DNA from 2 places in the Bacillus sp. 11B20 genome. Region 2 is predicted to be linked to the other one. Evidence: predicted binding sites of a transcription regulator. Region 2 holds the regulator's gene; the other holds the start of a gene.
The links. Region 2 encodes Rex, which represses fermentation and respiration genes when NADH is low (regulators of the CRP and FNR family bind a similar motif). Its sites were predicted from a motif close to TTGTGAAATATTTCACAA; they were not measured.
Positions count from the first base shown of each region.

Region 1 (8,159 bases), on a different contig from region 2:
TTGTCGGTCTTGTCGTTCCTCATTTTATCCGCCTTTTAATTGGAGATGACTACCGGTACCTGCTTCCGATCTCAATGCTGGGCGGCGGCGTACTTGTGGTCTTTGCTGATACAGCAGCACGGGTATGGTTTACACCGGTTGAACTGCCTGTTGGTATTCTGCTTGCCTGTATTGGTGCACCTTTCTTCCTCTATTTATTAAAAAAGAAAGGGAGGGGTTAAGTTGGATGTGATTGCGATGGATGACGTGAGCCTCAGTCAAGGAGGCTTTCGGCTGTCGTCTATTTCAGCAGCTGTGCCTAAAGGGAGTGTAACAGGAATTATTGGACCGAATGGGTCAGGGAAGTCGACGTTTATTAAAGCGGCCGCACGCCTTACGTCGATCGAAAGCGGCATGATTTATATTCACAATATCCCGCAAAAAGAAATGACAGCACAGGAGATTGCACAGGAAATTGCCGTTCTGATGCAGACGAGAACTGCCATCCCATCGATGACAGTACGTGAGCTGGTTGCACTTGGACGCAGTCCGCATCGTTCGATCTGGAAAAAGAGCTCGCAGACAGATCAGGAAGCGATAGAGTGGGCGCTTGATGTGACAAATAGCCGCGTGAATGAAAACAGGATGCTGCATACATTGTCAGGCGGAGAAAGGCAGAAGGCGTATATTGCAATGGCACTGGCTCAGAAGACAGAGACGATTATTCTGGATGAGCCTACCACTTACTTAGATATTGCGCACCAGCTTGATTTACTAGAGCTGCTCAAACAGCTGAATGAAACGCATGGGATCACCATTTTAATGGTTCTTCATGACCTGCAGCAGGCAGCAAAATATTGTGACCGCCTGATTGCGATGAAGCGTGGTCAGGTTTACCAAATAGGGACACCAAACGAAGTATTAACAGAAAACTTTTTCAAAGAAGTCTTTGGGATTCAGGCAGAGGTTCACTTAGATGGAGAGCATCCGCTCATTATCCCAATCGCTTCGATCCAACAACAAAAGGGAGATGAATCAAACATGATCATTGTAAACAACCAGGTTAGAGTAGAAAAAGGCAGTGCAGACCACCTCGTCAAGCGTTTTAACAAGCAGGGACAAGTAGAATTCATGGAAGGATTTTTAGGCATGGAAGTCTGGGTCACACAGCAGACAACTGATTACGATGAAGTGACCATTCATACCCGCTGGAATCGAAAAGAAGATTTTGTGAACTGGACAAAATCTCAGGCATTTGGAGATGCACACGCTCACGGAAAAGCGAAACCTGAAGGGCTATTAAAAAACAAAATTACGTACTATGAAGTACAAGTGACAAGACCTGCTTTACAGAAAAAAGCTTAAAATAGAAACACAGCGCTGCGGCCCACATGCAGCGCTATTTTTTTCGCTTTTTTATTTTCCGTCACATATTTTTGACAAAGTATTCAAACAACTGACACAATACCATCCAATTTTTAGGTAAAATTTACTTTATTTTTGAAGCGTATGGGTGTAAAGTACAGGTATAAATAACTAACCGAATGAAAATCAAGAGTAAAATTTCACCGAGTGAACCATTTCAAATGGACTTTTATTTGTGAATCATTGAACAAATAGTGAACGTTTTGTGAAATGGTGAGCATGAATCGTTCGGCATGTGAAAGTAAGGGAGGATGTAAGGCTGTGAGTGAGCTGTTTTTAGCAAGATTTCAATTTGCTTCAACGACATTATTTCATTTTATTTTTGTTCCTATGTCAATAGGTTTGGTGTTTATCGTCGCATTGATGCAGACCCTTTATGTCGTCAAGAAAAAAGACATCTATAAAAAGATGGCGAAGTTTTGGGGTCACCTGTTCTTACTTAACTTTGCAGTAGGTGTGGTGACAGGGATTCTGCAGGAATTCCAGTTTGGGATGAACTGGTCAGATTATTCAAGGTTTGTCGGTGATGTCTTTGGTGCACCGCTTGCCATTGAAGCGCTTTTGGCCTTTTTCCTTGAATCTACATTTATTGGACTTTGGATATTCGGCTGGGATCGTCTGCCGAAGAAGATTCATTTATTGTGCATTTGGCTTGTTTCCCTTGGTACGATCTTTTCGGCGTTTTGGATTTTACTCGCCAACTCATTTATGCAGGAGCCAGTTGGATTTGCCATTAAAAATGGTCGTGCAGAAATGAATGATTTTGGCGCTCTTGTAACGAACCCGCAGCTTTGGGTTGAATTCCCGCACGTTCTGTTTGGTGCACTGGCAACAGGAGCTTTCTTTATTGCAGGAGTTAGTGCCTATAAAATGATTAAAAAGCAAGAAATCGCCTTTTTCAAAAAGTCATTCCAGATTGCGATGGTCCTCGCTTTAATTTCTGGCTTAGGTGTGGCGTTCTCTGGACACGATCAAGCGAAGCATTTAATGAAATCACAGCCAATGAAAATGGCAGCAAGTGAAGCCCTTTGGAAGGATAGTGGAGATCCAGCGGCTTGGACACTATTTGCCAACATTGACACAGATAAAAAAGAAAACTCTGCGGAGATCAATATTCCGTTTGCCTTAAGTTATTTGGCTTATTCGAAGTTCAGCGGGGATGTTCCAGGTATGCTGACACTTCAAAAAGAATATGAAGCCAAGTTTGGTCCCGGGGACTATATTCCGCCAGTGAAAACAACATTCTGGAGCTTTAGAATCATGGTCGGTGCAGGCATGCTGATGATTTTTGCTAGTATGATTGGCTTGTACTTAAGCTTTAGAAAGAAACTTGAAACAAACAAATGGTATTTACGCTTCATGGTATGGATGATTGCGTTCCCGTTTATTGCGAACTCAGCCGGCTGGATCATGACTGAGATCGGGCGTCAGCCGTGGACCGTCTTTGGCATGATGACGACGGCTCAATCGATTTCACCGAACGTATCGTATGGCATGCTGTTATTCTCAGTCATTAGCTTTACGGCGATGTATCTGATTCTTGCTATTGTGCTCGCTTACTTATTCATTCGAGAAATTAAAAAAGGTGCACATTCTGAAGAAGATACAGATCAAAAGGATGAAACGGACCTGTCTACAGATCCATTTGATGGAGGCGCATATCATGGCATATCTTAACGAGATTTGGTTTATTCTTGTCGCAGTATTGTTTGTTGGATTTTTCTTCTTAGAAGGATTTGATTTTGGTGTCGGGATGTCCATGCAGCTGCTTGGAAAGGACGCGCACGAGCGCCGCATTTTAATCAATACGATTGGTCCTTTCTGGGATGCGAATGAGGTCTGGCTGATTACAGCTGGCGGCGCTATTTTCGCTGCATTTCCTCACTGGTATGCCACGATGTTCAGCGGATACTATATTCCGTTTGCGGTTCTCCTCTTAGCGCTCATTGGGCGCGGGGTCGCCTTTGAATTCCGAGGGAAGGTTGAGAAAGCCTCTTGGATCAAGGTGTGGGACTGGGTCATCTTCTTTGGCAGTCTGCTTCCGCCATTTTTACTAGGTGTATTATTCACGAGTATTTTACGCGGGATGCCAATTGATCAAGACATGAACATGTACGCTGGTTTTACGGACTTTGTGAATCTTTATTCAGTGATCGGCGGGGTAGCTGTGACAGTTCTTTGCCTGTTGCATGGCTTGATTTTCGTCACACTTCGTACAGAGGGTGAATTAAGAGATCGTGCAAGAAAACTGGGCCAGCGTGTCCTGCTTATTGCACTCCCTGTTCTTGTTATTTTTGTCGGTGTGTCCATCATAGAAACAGACATTTATACCGTACGCCCGATCATCACCATTCCGTTAACTGTGCTGATTGTGGCTTGTTATATAGCTGCTCTTGTTTTGATGAGAAAAGAACGTGATGGCTGGACATTCTTATTCACAGGCGCAGGCATCATGGTGACGGTGTCCATGCTGTTCACTGCATTGTTCCCGCGCGTCATGATTAGTTCAATCAGCCATTCATTTGATCTCACGATTCAAAACGCTGCATCTGGATCTTATTCACTGACGGTCATGACGATTGTGGCCATTTCTTTGCTGCCCTTTGTGCTTGGGTATCAAATTTGGAGCTATTACGTCTTCCGTAAACGTGTAAGCGGTAAGGAGCCAATGACCTACTAATGGATAAACGTTTGCTTCAACTAAAAGGAATGAGAGGGCTTCTTGCCCTCTTAGGTATTGTGTCACTCATCCAAGGAGCAAGTATTATTTTCCAAGCACAGTGGCTGGCACATGCCATTACAACGCTGTTTGACGGGAAAAGCCTCTCGCAGGCAACGCCATATGTCCTGCTATTTCTTGCTGCCTTTCTTGTGCGGCACGGTCTCACCTTGATTCGGGAGAAGGTCATGTTTACGTACTCTTCCCGAATTGGAGCAGACGTCAGAAAGCAGCTGCTAGACCAACTCTTTCGATTAGGGCCTGCCTTCGCAAAGAAAAAGGGGACAGGTAAGCTTGTCACATTAGCAATGGAAGGAATTGCTCAATACCGTCAGTATTTACAGCTGTTTTTGCCGAAAATGGTGAACATGGCAGTGATTCCGGCAATGGTCCTGATCTATGTGTGGACATTAGATGAAACATCGGCCGTCATTTTAATTGTGACGCTGCCTATTTTAATTATTTTTATGATTTTGCTAGGCCTTGTTGCTCAGCGTAAAGCGGCCAAACAATGGAGATCGTATGAGAAATTATCCAATCATTTTACTGACTCTCTCCGCGGCCTTGAGACGCTTCGTTACTTAGGTATCAGCAAAAAGCACTCCCGTAATATTGCAGAGGTGTCAAAGCGATATCGAAAAGCGACCATGAGCACACTGAAGGTCGCCTTTCTGTCATCGTTTGCGCTCGATTTCTTTTCCATGCTATCGATTGCAACCGTCGCTGTTTTTCTTGGCTTGCGATTAATTGAAGGAGAGCTTCTCTTATTGCCGGCTTTGACGGCGCTTATGCTGGCGCCAGAGTATTTCCTGCCGGTACGTGAAGTAGGAAATGATTATCATGCGACGTTAAATGGAAAAGAAGCGAATGAAGCTATGCAGGTCATTTTAGAAGAAAAGGGCTTTCGCACGCAGGAGACACAATCTGTGCAGCTAGGCAAGTGGGATGCACAATCCGTGCTCACGCTGCAAGATGTTTGTGTCCAGCATGATGAACATGCCCCTTATTCCATTCAGGATGTAGATCTCACTGTCAAAGGAAAGAAAAAAATCGGCATTATTGGTGCCAGTGGTTCAGGGAAATCGACGTTAACCGATGTCCTTGGCGGCTTTGTTGAACCGTCTTCGGGTGAAATCACGCTAAACGGCCAGCCGCTTGTTCATTTACAGATGAAGGAATGGCAAAAGGAAGTTGTCTATATGCCGCAGCACCCCTATTTATTTCACATGACATTAAGAGAAAACATTCGTTTTTATGAACCGAATGCAACAGATGAAGAAGTGGAAAGAGCTGTGCATGAGGCTGGTTTAACTCAGCTTGTCACACAGCTGCCAAATGGCCTGGATGAGGTCATTGGAGAACAGGGAAGAGGGCTAAGCGGCGGACAGGCGCAAAGAATTGCCCTTGCTCGAACTGTGCTGGGCCAGCGGTCGATTATGCTGTTAGATGAACCAACGGCGCATCTCGATATTGAAACAGAGTATGAATTGAAAAAAACAATGCTTCCACTGTTTGAACATAAACTTGTGTTCTTAGCGACACACAGACTCCATTGGATGCCGGACATGGATGAAATCATTGTCATGGATCAAGGAACCGTCGCAGAAATGGGGACACATGAATCATTAATGCAAAGAAAAGGCGTGTATTATCAATTGGTACAGGAGCAAATGGGGGCGGTCACACATGATCAGTAAAGGCTGGTTTATACCTTATATCAAGGAGAATCGAAAGCTGTTTGCCTTGGTTTTATTTTTAGGAGCCATTGCGGTATTCTCTGCTTCTATGCTGATGTACACGTCGGGCTTTCTCATTTCAAAAGCCGCGACAAGACCTGAGAATATACTCATGGTCTACGTCCCAATCGTGGCTGTACGTACCTTTGGAATTTCGCGCTCTGCTGCACGCTATGCAGAAAGGCTGGCGAGCCATCAACTCATTTTGGCAATGATTGAAAAAATGCGTGTGCGTCTGTATGACATGGCTGAACGAAGTGCCAAACAGACAAAGCTGGGGACAGGTGAAATGCTTGGTCTCTTGTCAGATGATGTAGAGAGACTGCAGGATGCCTATTTAAAAACCATCTTTCCATCCATCGGTGCACTGCTTTTATATGCCGCATCCATTGGAGCACTTGGCCTTTTCTCATGGCCTTTTGCTGGACTGATGCTGCTTTATATGGCACTTCTCGTCTTCGTCTTCCCATACGTCACAGTGCTTGTGAACCGGGCAAGACAAATTCAAATGAAAAAAGGCAGAAATGAACTGTACAGCCATTTAACAGATGCAGTCATGGGCGTTAGTGACTGGTTGTTCAGCGGCAGGCAGAAAGATTTTGTTGATGGTTATGAACAAAAAGAAGCGCAGCTGTTAGCGCTTGAAGCAGCCAAGCACCGGTTTATCCGTCTGCGCCAATTTTTTGCACAGCTGATCATTGGAGGAGCTGTCGTGCTTGTCGTGTATTGGAGCGGATCGGTTGTTCAGTCAGGATCCATGTCACACACCCTGATTGCAGCCTTTGTACTTGTGCTGTTTCCATTAACAGAAGCCTTTCTTCCGCTGTCAGATGCAGCAGGTGATATCCCTGTCTATCAGCATGCTGTCAGCAGATTACATCATTATGAAAAGCAGTCATATGAAGGAGAAACTGAGAGCGAGGCAGTGGATCATTCAACCCTTTCTCACGATGAAGCTGTCTGTTTCAATCAGGTGTCCTTTCGGTATGACACGCATCAATATGTACTTCAAGACCTGTCCTTTTCTCTGAAGCAAGGGGAATCACTCGCACTATTAGGAAAAAGCGGTGCAGGCAAATCGACCATTTTAAAATTGTTAGAAGGGGCAGTCGTTCCAAATCAAGGAGCTGTCAGCATTCAAGGAAAACCGGTTCAAAGCATTCAAGAGAATGTGTCTGCCTATGTGTCTGTGCTCAATCAACAGCCTTATTTATTTGATACGTCTGTTTTAAACAATATCCGTTTAGGATCTCCAGAGGCGACAGAAGAGCAGGTAAAAGAAGCAGCTAGACAAGTGCAGCTGCATGATTACATCGAGTCTTTGCCAGAAGGTTATCACACAGGTGTTCAGGAGACAGGGGTTCGATTTTCAGGTGGAGAAAGACAGCGTATGGCATTAGCTCGGATTTTGCTGCAGGACACGCCGGTTGTTGTATTAGATGAACCGACCGTCGGGCTTGATCCACGGACAGAGCGTGAATTGCTTGAAACCATCTTCCGTGTGTTAAAAGGGAAAACAGTTATTTGGATAACCCATCATCTGACTGGCTGTGAGGCGTGTGACCGCATCATGTTTATTGAAGACGGACGCATTGAGATGCAGGGTCAGCATCAGGTTTTACTAAAAGAAAACAAGCGTTATCAAAAGTTGTATGAAATGGATCGTCCTTTTTCTACAATCTAAATGAAATGACAAAAACGTTCGGACAGGAAATCTCTGCCCGAACGTTTTGTGGTTTAAGGGTTTACTTTACCAACACCTGCATTTGAGATCACTTCTGATTTCACATTGTTCACGTTAAGCAAAGAGTAGTTATAAGGAGGGTTATACGTACCTGTTGAAGATGTTGGCAGACTGCCTGTGCTGTTAATATAAGAGTTGTTGATGACATGCCATGTTCCAACTTGACGGCTGTCCCAGCTTCCAATGGCATTATTGGTGTTTTCAAATACGTTGTGTTCTATTCTCATCTTTGCGCCCATACGTGAGTTAATCGCTGTTGCCAAGATGCCTTTATAATAGTTGTTATAGACATGGCCTTCCCCGAAGCGCATAGACGGTACACGAGAGTTCAGGTTTTCAAAACGGTTGTTGTGGAACGTAATTTTTCGATTATAGTTATCGTTATCGGAGCTGCCCATAAGCATTGTTTTCCAGCTGTCATGTACATAGTTCCACGAGAAGGTAATATAGTCAGAGTCATTTTTCACATCAAATAAACCATCGTAGTCATCCTTCCCAGAATTCAATGTGTTGTACAGTTCATTATGGTCGACCCATATGTTTTTAGAACCGCCTT
Region 1 covers NZ_JBLZWZ010000009.1:784,920-793,078, reverse strand. Annotated here, with positions in the region: gene ACN6NB_RS18320 (FecCD family ABC transporter permease) at 1-221, shown strand, start outside; gene isdG (heme oxygenase) at 229-1,344, shown strand; gene ACN6NB_RS18310 (cytochrome ubiquinol oxidase subunit I) at 1,666-3,081, shown strand; gene cydB (cytochrome d ubiquinol oxidase subunit II) at 3,068-4,084, shown strand; gene cydD (thiol reductant ABC exporter subunit CydD) at 4,084-5,820, shown strand; gene cydC (thiol reductant ABC exporter subunit CydC) at 5,810-7,543, shown strand; gene ACN6NB_RS18290 (pectate lyase family protein) at 7,597-8,159, opposite strand, start outside.
Region 1: the regulator Rex is predicted to act here: its motif matches at 1,578-1,595, upstream of ACN6NB_RS18310 (cytochrome ubiquinol oxidase subunit I).

Region 2 (8,159 bases):
TTCAGTACATCATTGCCGCTTTGTCTCGTAATATCAAAATGAAAGTTTGCAGATTTTTCATCTCCTAAAGGCTTATCTAAACGATCCATCCGTTCGAGCTGTTTGCGTCTGCTTTGAGCGCGCTTTGTGGTGGAGGCTCTTGCCAGGTTGCGGTCCACGAAATCCTGGAGCTTTGAGATCTCTTCTTGCTGCTTTTCGTATAGTTTCATATCCCGCTCGAGCTGCTCTGCTTTCAGATCCAGATACTTACTATAGTTCCCTGCAAACTTTTTCATCGAAGTTCTTGAGACTTCATAGACGTGGTTTACGACTTTGTCTAAGAAATAGCGGTCATGGGACACGATGAGAATGGCACCTGTATAATTTTGCAAATACTGCTCAAGCCATGATAAGGTATCAATATCTAAATGGTTTGTCGGCTCATCCAGAATTAAGAGTTCTGGTTTCATTAACAAGAGCTTTCCAAGTGCTAAACGGGTTTTCTGGCCGCCGCTTAAAGATTGGACGGTTGTCTCATCTTCAAAATGACTAAAGCCGAGTCCATGAAGAATGGAGCGGACATCTGCTTCATATTGATAGCCGCCTTGATCTTTAAATTCCTGCTGAAGCCTGTCATAGGTTTTCATCAGGGCTTCCAGCTCAGAACCTGTGGAAGAAGCCATTTTCTCCTCAATGGTTCTCATCTCTTGTTCCATCTCTTTTAAATGATCAAAAACCGATAATAATTCGTCTTTTAGCGTACGTGTAGACGTCACATCGGTATGCTGTGCTAAATAGCCGATCGATAGGTCTTTTGGTTTGATGATCTCACCTTGCTCGTAAGACATTTGACCGGCAATGATTTTCAAAAGCGTGGATTTGCCTGCGCCGTTACGACCTACAATGGCAATTCGATCCCTTGCTTTGACTTCCAATTTTATATTCGTTAAAACGGTATCAGCGCCAAACGATTTGGACAGCTGATTCACTTGTAGAATCATCATGTAACTTCACCTCTGCTATAATATGTTAAGTGTAGCTTATCAGCAGTAAACCGGCAAATGTTACATACAATCGCCATATTCAAATGAAAGACAGATAGGAAAAAATAGTGTATCATTTGAGTGAGGGAGCGTTGAAAGATGAGTCAATTTAGCCACTTTAACGAACAGGGGAGAGCAAAGATGGTCGACATTAGTGACAAATCGTCTACAGTGAGAACCGCCGTTGCTGTTTCAAGTGTTCGTATGATAAAAGAAGTGTTTCATAAAATACAACAGCATGAAATTGGAAAAGGGGATGTGCTGTCTGTTGCACAGGTTGCTGGCATCATGGCAGCAAAGCAAACATCTACCATCATTCCAATGTGTCATCCGCTTGCACTAAAAGGCGTGGATATCTCCTTTAATTGGGAGGAAGACGGAAATGCGCACATCCTGAACATACAAGTACAGGTGAAAACAAAAGGAAGTACGGGTGTGGAGATGGAAGCGCTCACTTCTGCTTCAGTATGTGCACTGACCGTTTACGATATGTGCAAAGCGATTGATAAAGGCATGATCATCGGTCCAACCTATCTAATTGAAAAGACAGGCGGGAAAAACGGTGATTTTCACAGAGCATCTGATATTTAAGTTGGAGGACCTTATATGAATATAGATCAGTCAAAAATTCCACAAGCGACAGCCAAACGTTTGCCGCTTTACTACCGTTTTTTAAAAAATTTGCATGCATCAGGAAAACAAAGGGTGTCATCAGCTGAGCTTAGTGATGCAGTCAAAGTGGATTCTGCTACCATTCGCCGAGATTTTTCGTACTTTGGTGCACTTGGGAAGAAAGGGTATGGCTATAATGTCGATTATCTCTTGACCTTCTTCAGAAAGACCCTTGACCAAGATGAAATGACCAATGTCATGCTCATTGGTGTCGGGAATTTAGGGACTGCTTTTTTACACTATAATTTCATAAAAAATAATAATACAAAAATTTCAATGGCTTTTGACGTCAATGAGAGTAAAATAGGAAGTGAGATAGGCGGCGTGCCTGTCTATGATTTGGATAAGCTTGAAGAGCATGTTCAAGAGGTAGGAGATATCCCTGTTGCAATTTTGACAGTACCTGCCGTAGCAGCTCAATCCATTACAGATCGTTTGATTGCCCTTGGCATCAAAGGAATCCTTAACTTTACGCCGGCTCGATTGAATGTGCCGGAACACATTCGAATTCATCATATAGATTTGGCGGTTGAACTTCAGTCTCTTGTGTATTTCTTAAAGCATTACTCTGTTACGCAGGAGGACTGACGAAAAGGGGTAAAGGGGGTGGAGCAAATGGGTCCGATCGGTCCTGGGAGTTTGATTCTGATTGCGATTGTAGCGCTCATTATTTTTGGGCCGAAAAAGCTTCCTGAATTAGGAAGAGCAGCAGGAGATACATTACGTGAATTCAAAAATGCCACAAAAGGCTTAGCTGATGATCAGGAAGAAAAAAAGAAAAAAGAAGATCAGTAGAATAGGATGAGCTTCATGAATGTCAAAGATATGCCGCTTATGGAGCATATTGTGGAACTGCGAAAACGCCTAGTGATCATTGCGATGTTTTTTGTCGCCTTTATGGTGGCTGGTTTTTTTCTCGCTAAGCCGGTCATTGTGTATTTACAAAATACCGATGAAGCGGCAACACTTACGCTGAATGCATTTAAACTTACAGATCCACTGTACGTGTTTATGCAGTTCGCATTTGTCATTGCTTTGGTTTTGACGTGTCCCGTTATTTTATATCAGCTGTGGGCGTTTGTGAGTCCTGGCTTATATGAAAAAGAAAGAAAGGTGACACTTGCTTACATTCCGATTGCACTGCTTTTATTTTTGAGCGGTGTGGCTTTCTCTTACTTTATTTTATTTCCGTTTGTCGTCGATTTTATGATGCGAATGTCGAATGATTTAAATGTAGAGCAAGTCATTGGGATTCATGAGTATTTTACATTTCTAATGCAGCTAACACTTCCATTTGGCTTTTTGTTTCAGATGCCAGTCGTGTTGATGTTTCTCACCAGACTCGGCATCATCACACCGATGTTTTTATCAAAAATACGGAAGTATGCCTATTTTGTCCTCCTTGTCATTGCCGCACTCATTACACCGCCAGAGCTTGTTTCTCACCTCATGGTCACCTTGCCAATGCTCGTTTTATACGAAGTGAGCATTATCATTTCAAGAGTGACCTATCGCAAAATGCAGCAAACAGAGGAGAAAGAAAAACATTATGTTTCATAAAAAAGCATCATGATCCAATAAGGGATCACGATGCTTTTTCTATTGTGTAAATTGATTGATCGCGTGAAAGAGGTGCTCATAATAGGCGGGCTCATGCGAGACAAAATCTCGAATACGTACTTCCCTGCTTTCCTCACGTCGTTCTCCGTTTGTATCAACTTTAAAGCCCTCGATTCGAATTCTTTCACATGATCCTGTTAAAAGCTGCTGTGCATCAACCAGTTTTGCTCTGTACAGACCAGCAACTTCTTCTTTCTGTAGATGAACTTCCATATGCTTTTCTTCATTCATATAAAGATACACATGGCAGAACTCACGGTCAATGAAAGAAGGCAGGTGAATTTCATCTTTTATGATTCCTGTATAAGTAAGGTTCTCAAAAGGGATAGAAAGACCAAGCTCTTCTTCTACCTCTCTTAAGCCATCAGAAGGCTGTTCATCTGCGAGAAGGTGACCTGCTGCGGTGATATCAAACAGTGAAGGAAAATCCTTTTTTGCAGGACTCCTTAGCTGAAAATAGAGATACACGGTGCCAAGCTCCTTTTTAAGAAGCCAGAAATGAAATGTTTCATGCCAAAGACCTTGGGCGTGGACATCTGAACGAGCGGCAGCTCCAATGGTTTCATGCTGATCATTGAAGAAACGAAGTTTTTCATGTTCCATGAAGTTACATCCTCCATAAAAAAACCATTTTCCAAACGCGGAAAATGGTTTTTGATTTATTTTTGCTGCTGTTTTTTGAGTTTGACAGAGAAGGCAAACATTTTAAGCGCGATATTGATATTATAGGCCGCAAACACCATCAGCAAAATGCTGTAAAATGACCACATGTCACCTGGATTTTGAATGGCCATATAGGTGAAAGCCACACCTACGGCAAAATAAATGATGCCCCATACGACTGGGTTTCTCATGAGAAAAAGCCTCCAATAATCATTTGCATGGTTTGAGATTGTTCTTCAATCATTTTTTTCACTGGCTCAATCTGCACAAGAACGACAAGTGAGTTCATCAGCATATGAGCGCCGATTGGGACAATGATTCGTTTTGTTTTCGCATATAAAAAGGCAAAGGTAAAGCCCATTGCGGTATAGAGCAAGATATGGGGAAAATCATAATGTACAGCAGCGAAAACCACTGAACTGGCAAGTGCTCCAATGAAGAAATTCGTTTTTTCATAAATCACACCAAAGATGATTTTACGGAAAATGATTTCCTCTAATATCGGTCCAATCAGGGCGATGACGATCACAAGCCAAGGAACGGCATCCATAATGGATAAAATGTTTTGGGTATTTTCAGATTCTCGTCCAATGCCAAATGCATATTGTTCAATCGCCCCCGCAATTGATTGTGCAAAGAGAGAAAGAAAGAAACCGCCAATGATCCATGCGATAGCAGAACCGATTGAAGCTGGCGCTTCATTTCGCAGTGAAGCTTTTGGGACGGTTCGAAGGATGAGCAGAATAATGATCAATCCGATACAGAAACTGATGATTGTCCACGTTCCTGATAATTTTGAAAGCTCTGTTTGAGTCATCGGTGATTGAATGAATCCCAGCCATTTCATTATGAGAAAATAAGGAAACGCAGATACCTGTACCAATATATACGTTAAGATGATGTACCAATATTGTTTTTTCAAGTAACGAAAACCCCTTTACTAAAAGAACTAAATTTATTGTAACACAAGTCTTCTTTTACGATGAAAAGGAAAGAATCTGAGATTCAAAAAGATCGTGAAAGCGTAAAAATTTTTAAAGGTTTTCACTTGAAATTGCAGAAGACATTCTTTATTATAATAAATGTGTTAGCACTCACTGGTGATGAGTGCTAAAAAAGACTACATATAAAAATTGAGGAGGTTGTTTCTTATGTTAAAGCCATTAGGCGATCGCGTAATCATTGAACTCGTTGAATCTGAGGAAAAAACCGCTAGCGGTATTGTGTTACCGGATTCTGCAAAAGAAAAACCGCAAGAAGGTAAAATTGTTGCAGCAGGTTCAGGGCGTGTACTTGAAAGTGGTGAGCGCGTTGCGTTAGAAGTAAGCACAGGCGACCGCATTATCTTCTCAAAATATGCAGGCACTGAAGTGAAATATGAAGGAAAAGAATATTTAATCCTTCGTGAGAGCGACATTTTAGCTGTTATTGGTTAATCACATAAAAAAGCATTGAGATATATTTTTAAAAAGACTGAGGAGGTTTCGTTATTATGGCAAAAGATATTAAGTTCAGTGAAGAAGCACGTCGTGCGATGTTACGTGGTGTAGATGCACTTGCAGATGCTGTGAAAGTAACTTTAGGACCAAAAGGACGTAACGTGGTTCTTGAGAAAAAATTCGGTTCTCCACTTATCACAAATGATGGTGTAACGATTGCAAAAGAAATCGAATTAGAAGATGCATTTGAAAACATGGGTGCAAAACTTGTTGCTGAAGTTGCAAGCAAAACAAACGACGTAGCTGGTGACGGTACAACGACTGCAACAGTTCTAGCTCAAGCGATGATCCGTGAAGGTCTTAAAAACGTAACAGCTGGTGCAAACCCTGTTGGCGTTCGTAAAGGGATCGAAGAAGCAGTAAAAGTAGCACTTGAAGGCTTGCACGAGATTTCTAAACCAATCGAAGGTAAAGAATCAATTGCTCAAGTTGCGGCTATTTCTGCAGCAGACGAAGAAGTCGGCAGCCTAATCGCTGAAGCGATGGAGCGCGTTGGCAACGACGGAGTTATCACAATTGAAGAATCTAAAGGTTTCACAACTGAGCTAGAAGTGGTTGAAGGTATGCAGTTTGACCGCGGATATGCTTCTCCATACATGGTGACAGATTCTGATAAGATGGAAGCAGTTCTTGAAAATCCTTACATCTTAATCACAGATAAAAAGATCACAAACATTCAAGAAATCCTTCCTGTACTTGAGCAAGTTGTACAACAAGGAAAACCATTATTGCTTATTGCTGAAGATGTAGAAGGCGAAGCACTTGCAACTCTTGTTGTGAACAAACTTCGTGGTACATTCAACGCAGTAGCAGTAAAAGCACCTGGATTCGGTGATCGTCGTAAAGCAATGCTTGAAGACATCTCTGTTCTAACTGGCGGAGAATTAATCACAGAAGATCTAGGACTTGACCTGAAATCAACTGAAATCGGTCAGCTTGGTCGCGCGTCTAAAGTCGTTGTGACAAAAGAAAACACAACAATCGTTGAAGGTTCAGGAGATTCTGCTCAAATTGCAGCACGTGTGAACCAAATCCGTGCACAAGTAGAAGAAACAACTTCTGAATTCGATAAAGAAAAATTACAAGAACGTCTTGCAAAACTAGCTGGCGGCGTCGCTGTCATCAAAGTTGGTGCTGCAACTGAAACAGAACTAAAAGAGCGTAAACTACGCATCGAGGATGCACTGAACTCAACTCGTGCAGCAGTTGAAGAAGGTATCGTATCCGGTGGTGGTACAGCACTTGTAAATGTATACAACAAAGTCGCTTCAATTGAAGCTGATGGTGACGTTCAAACAGGTGTAAACATCGTTCTACGTTCTCTTGAAGAGCCAATTCGTCAAATTGCTCACAACGCTGGTCTTGAAGGATCCGTTATCGTTGAGCGCTTGAAAAACGAAGAAATTGGCGTAGGCTTCAACGCAGCAACAAACGAATGGGTAAACATGATCGAAAAAGGAATCGTTGACCCAACAAAAGTCACTCGCTCTGCACTTCAAAACGCAGCTTCTGTAGCAGCAATGCTTCTAACAACTGAAGCAGTCGTAGCTGACAAACCAGAAGAAGGCGGCTCAGGCGGCGGAATGCCGGATATGGGCGGCATGGGTGGAATGGGCGGAATGATGTAATCATGCTTCCTGAATCCCATTAAAATTGGGATTAGACCTATATTATTCTTAAGGTAACCAGGATAACGAAAGAGTAACATTAACTTCAATACAGGTCTAAATTAGAGGTTTTCCATAAGTTCTTTGAACTTTTGGGAAGCCTCTTTTTCATTTTTTTGTGACTTGTAAATAAACATTTCTTTATGACTAATGTCTTTTTGATTTATTGGATTCAGTATAATAAGTGGGAGTTATTTTGTTTCTAAAAGAGAAAAATTCATGTTGAGGTTTATGGAGAAAAACTGGTATGATGATTATATTATTCTGATTGAGGTGATTGATGTGGCAGCGTTTAATGAGTGTTTAGGGTCTGTTATACGTTTTTATAGAGAATCAAAAGGGCTAACGTTGAGAGAATTGGCTGGAGATTTAGCTGTTCCTTTTACATCTCTTTCAAAGATGGAAAGTGGAGATCAGAAAATAGACAGTGAATTTCTGGTGAAGGTAGCTGACTATTTTGGAGTATCAATTGATACAATGCTTAATCGCTCATTGGAAGATACAGAAAAAAACACCTATCAAAGAGAAAGTGAGCTAAGCATGCGTGAGGCACTAAAATATATACTCGATAATTACCAAGAAGCAAGATCTGAATCGTTCAAGAATCATGAAATGGGTAACCATGTACGGAATATCATTAAGAACACGATTGCTAACGAGGCAGAATTAGATGAAAATCAATTCTTTATAGTGGGTTCAGTTGGACAAGGACAATGGGCGGAAATACCATGGATTTCAATATTTATTAGAGATATCACCTCAACAGCTAAAAGAGGTTATTACATTGTTTACTTGTTCAAAGCAGATATGAGCGGTGTATATATATCCTTGAACCAAGGATGGACTTATTTTAAGAACAAGTATGGTACTAAATGGGGTCGTGAAAAAATACGGTCGACTGCAAATATCATTAAGAAAAAATTAAATATTGCACCAGTTAATATGACTGCAACAGCAATTACTTTAGGAGGACGAGGGGACCTAGCGCAAGGTTACGAAAATGGCCATATTTTCGG
Region 2 covers NZ_JBLZWZ010000006.1:5,218-13,376, forward strand. Annotated here, with positions in the region: gene ACN6NB_RS02820 (ABC-F family ATP-binding cassette domain-containing protein) at 1-983, opposite strand, end outside; gene moaC (cyclic pyranopterin monophosphate synthase MoaC) at 1,122-1,613, shown strand; gene ACN6NB_RS02830 (redox-sensing transcriptional repressor Rex) at 1,629-2,282, shown strand; gene ACN6NB_RS02835 (twin-arginine translocase TatA/TatE family subunit) at 2,310-2,489, shown strand; gene tatC (twin-arginine translocase subunit TatC) at 2,496-3,254, shown strand; gene ACN6NB_RS02845 (NUDIX hydrolase) at 3,294-3,917, opposite strand; gene ACN6NB_RS02850 (YdiK family protein) at 3,974-4,168, opposite strand; gene ACN6NB_RS02855 (CPBP family intramembrane glutamic endopeptidase) at 4,165-4,899, opposite strand; gene groES (co-chaperone GroES) at 5,129-5,413, shown strand; gene groL (chaperonin GroEL) at 5,470-7,104, shown strand; gene ACN6NB_RS02870 (MrcB family domain-containing protein) at 7,363-8,159, shown strand, end outside.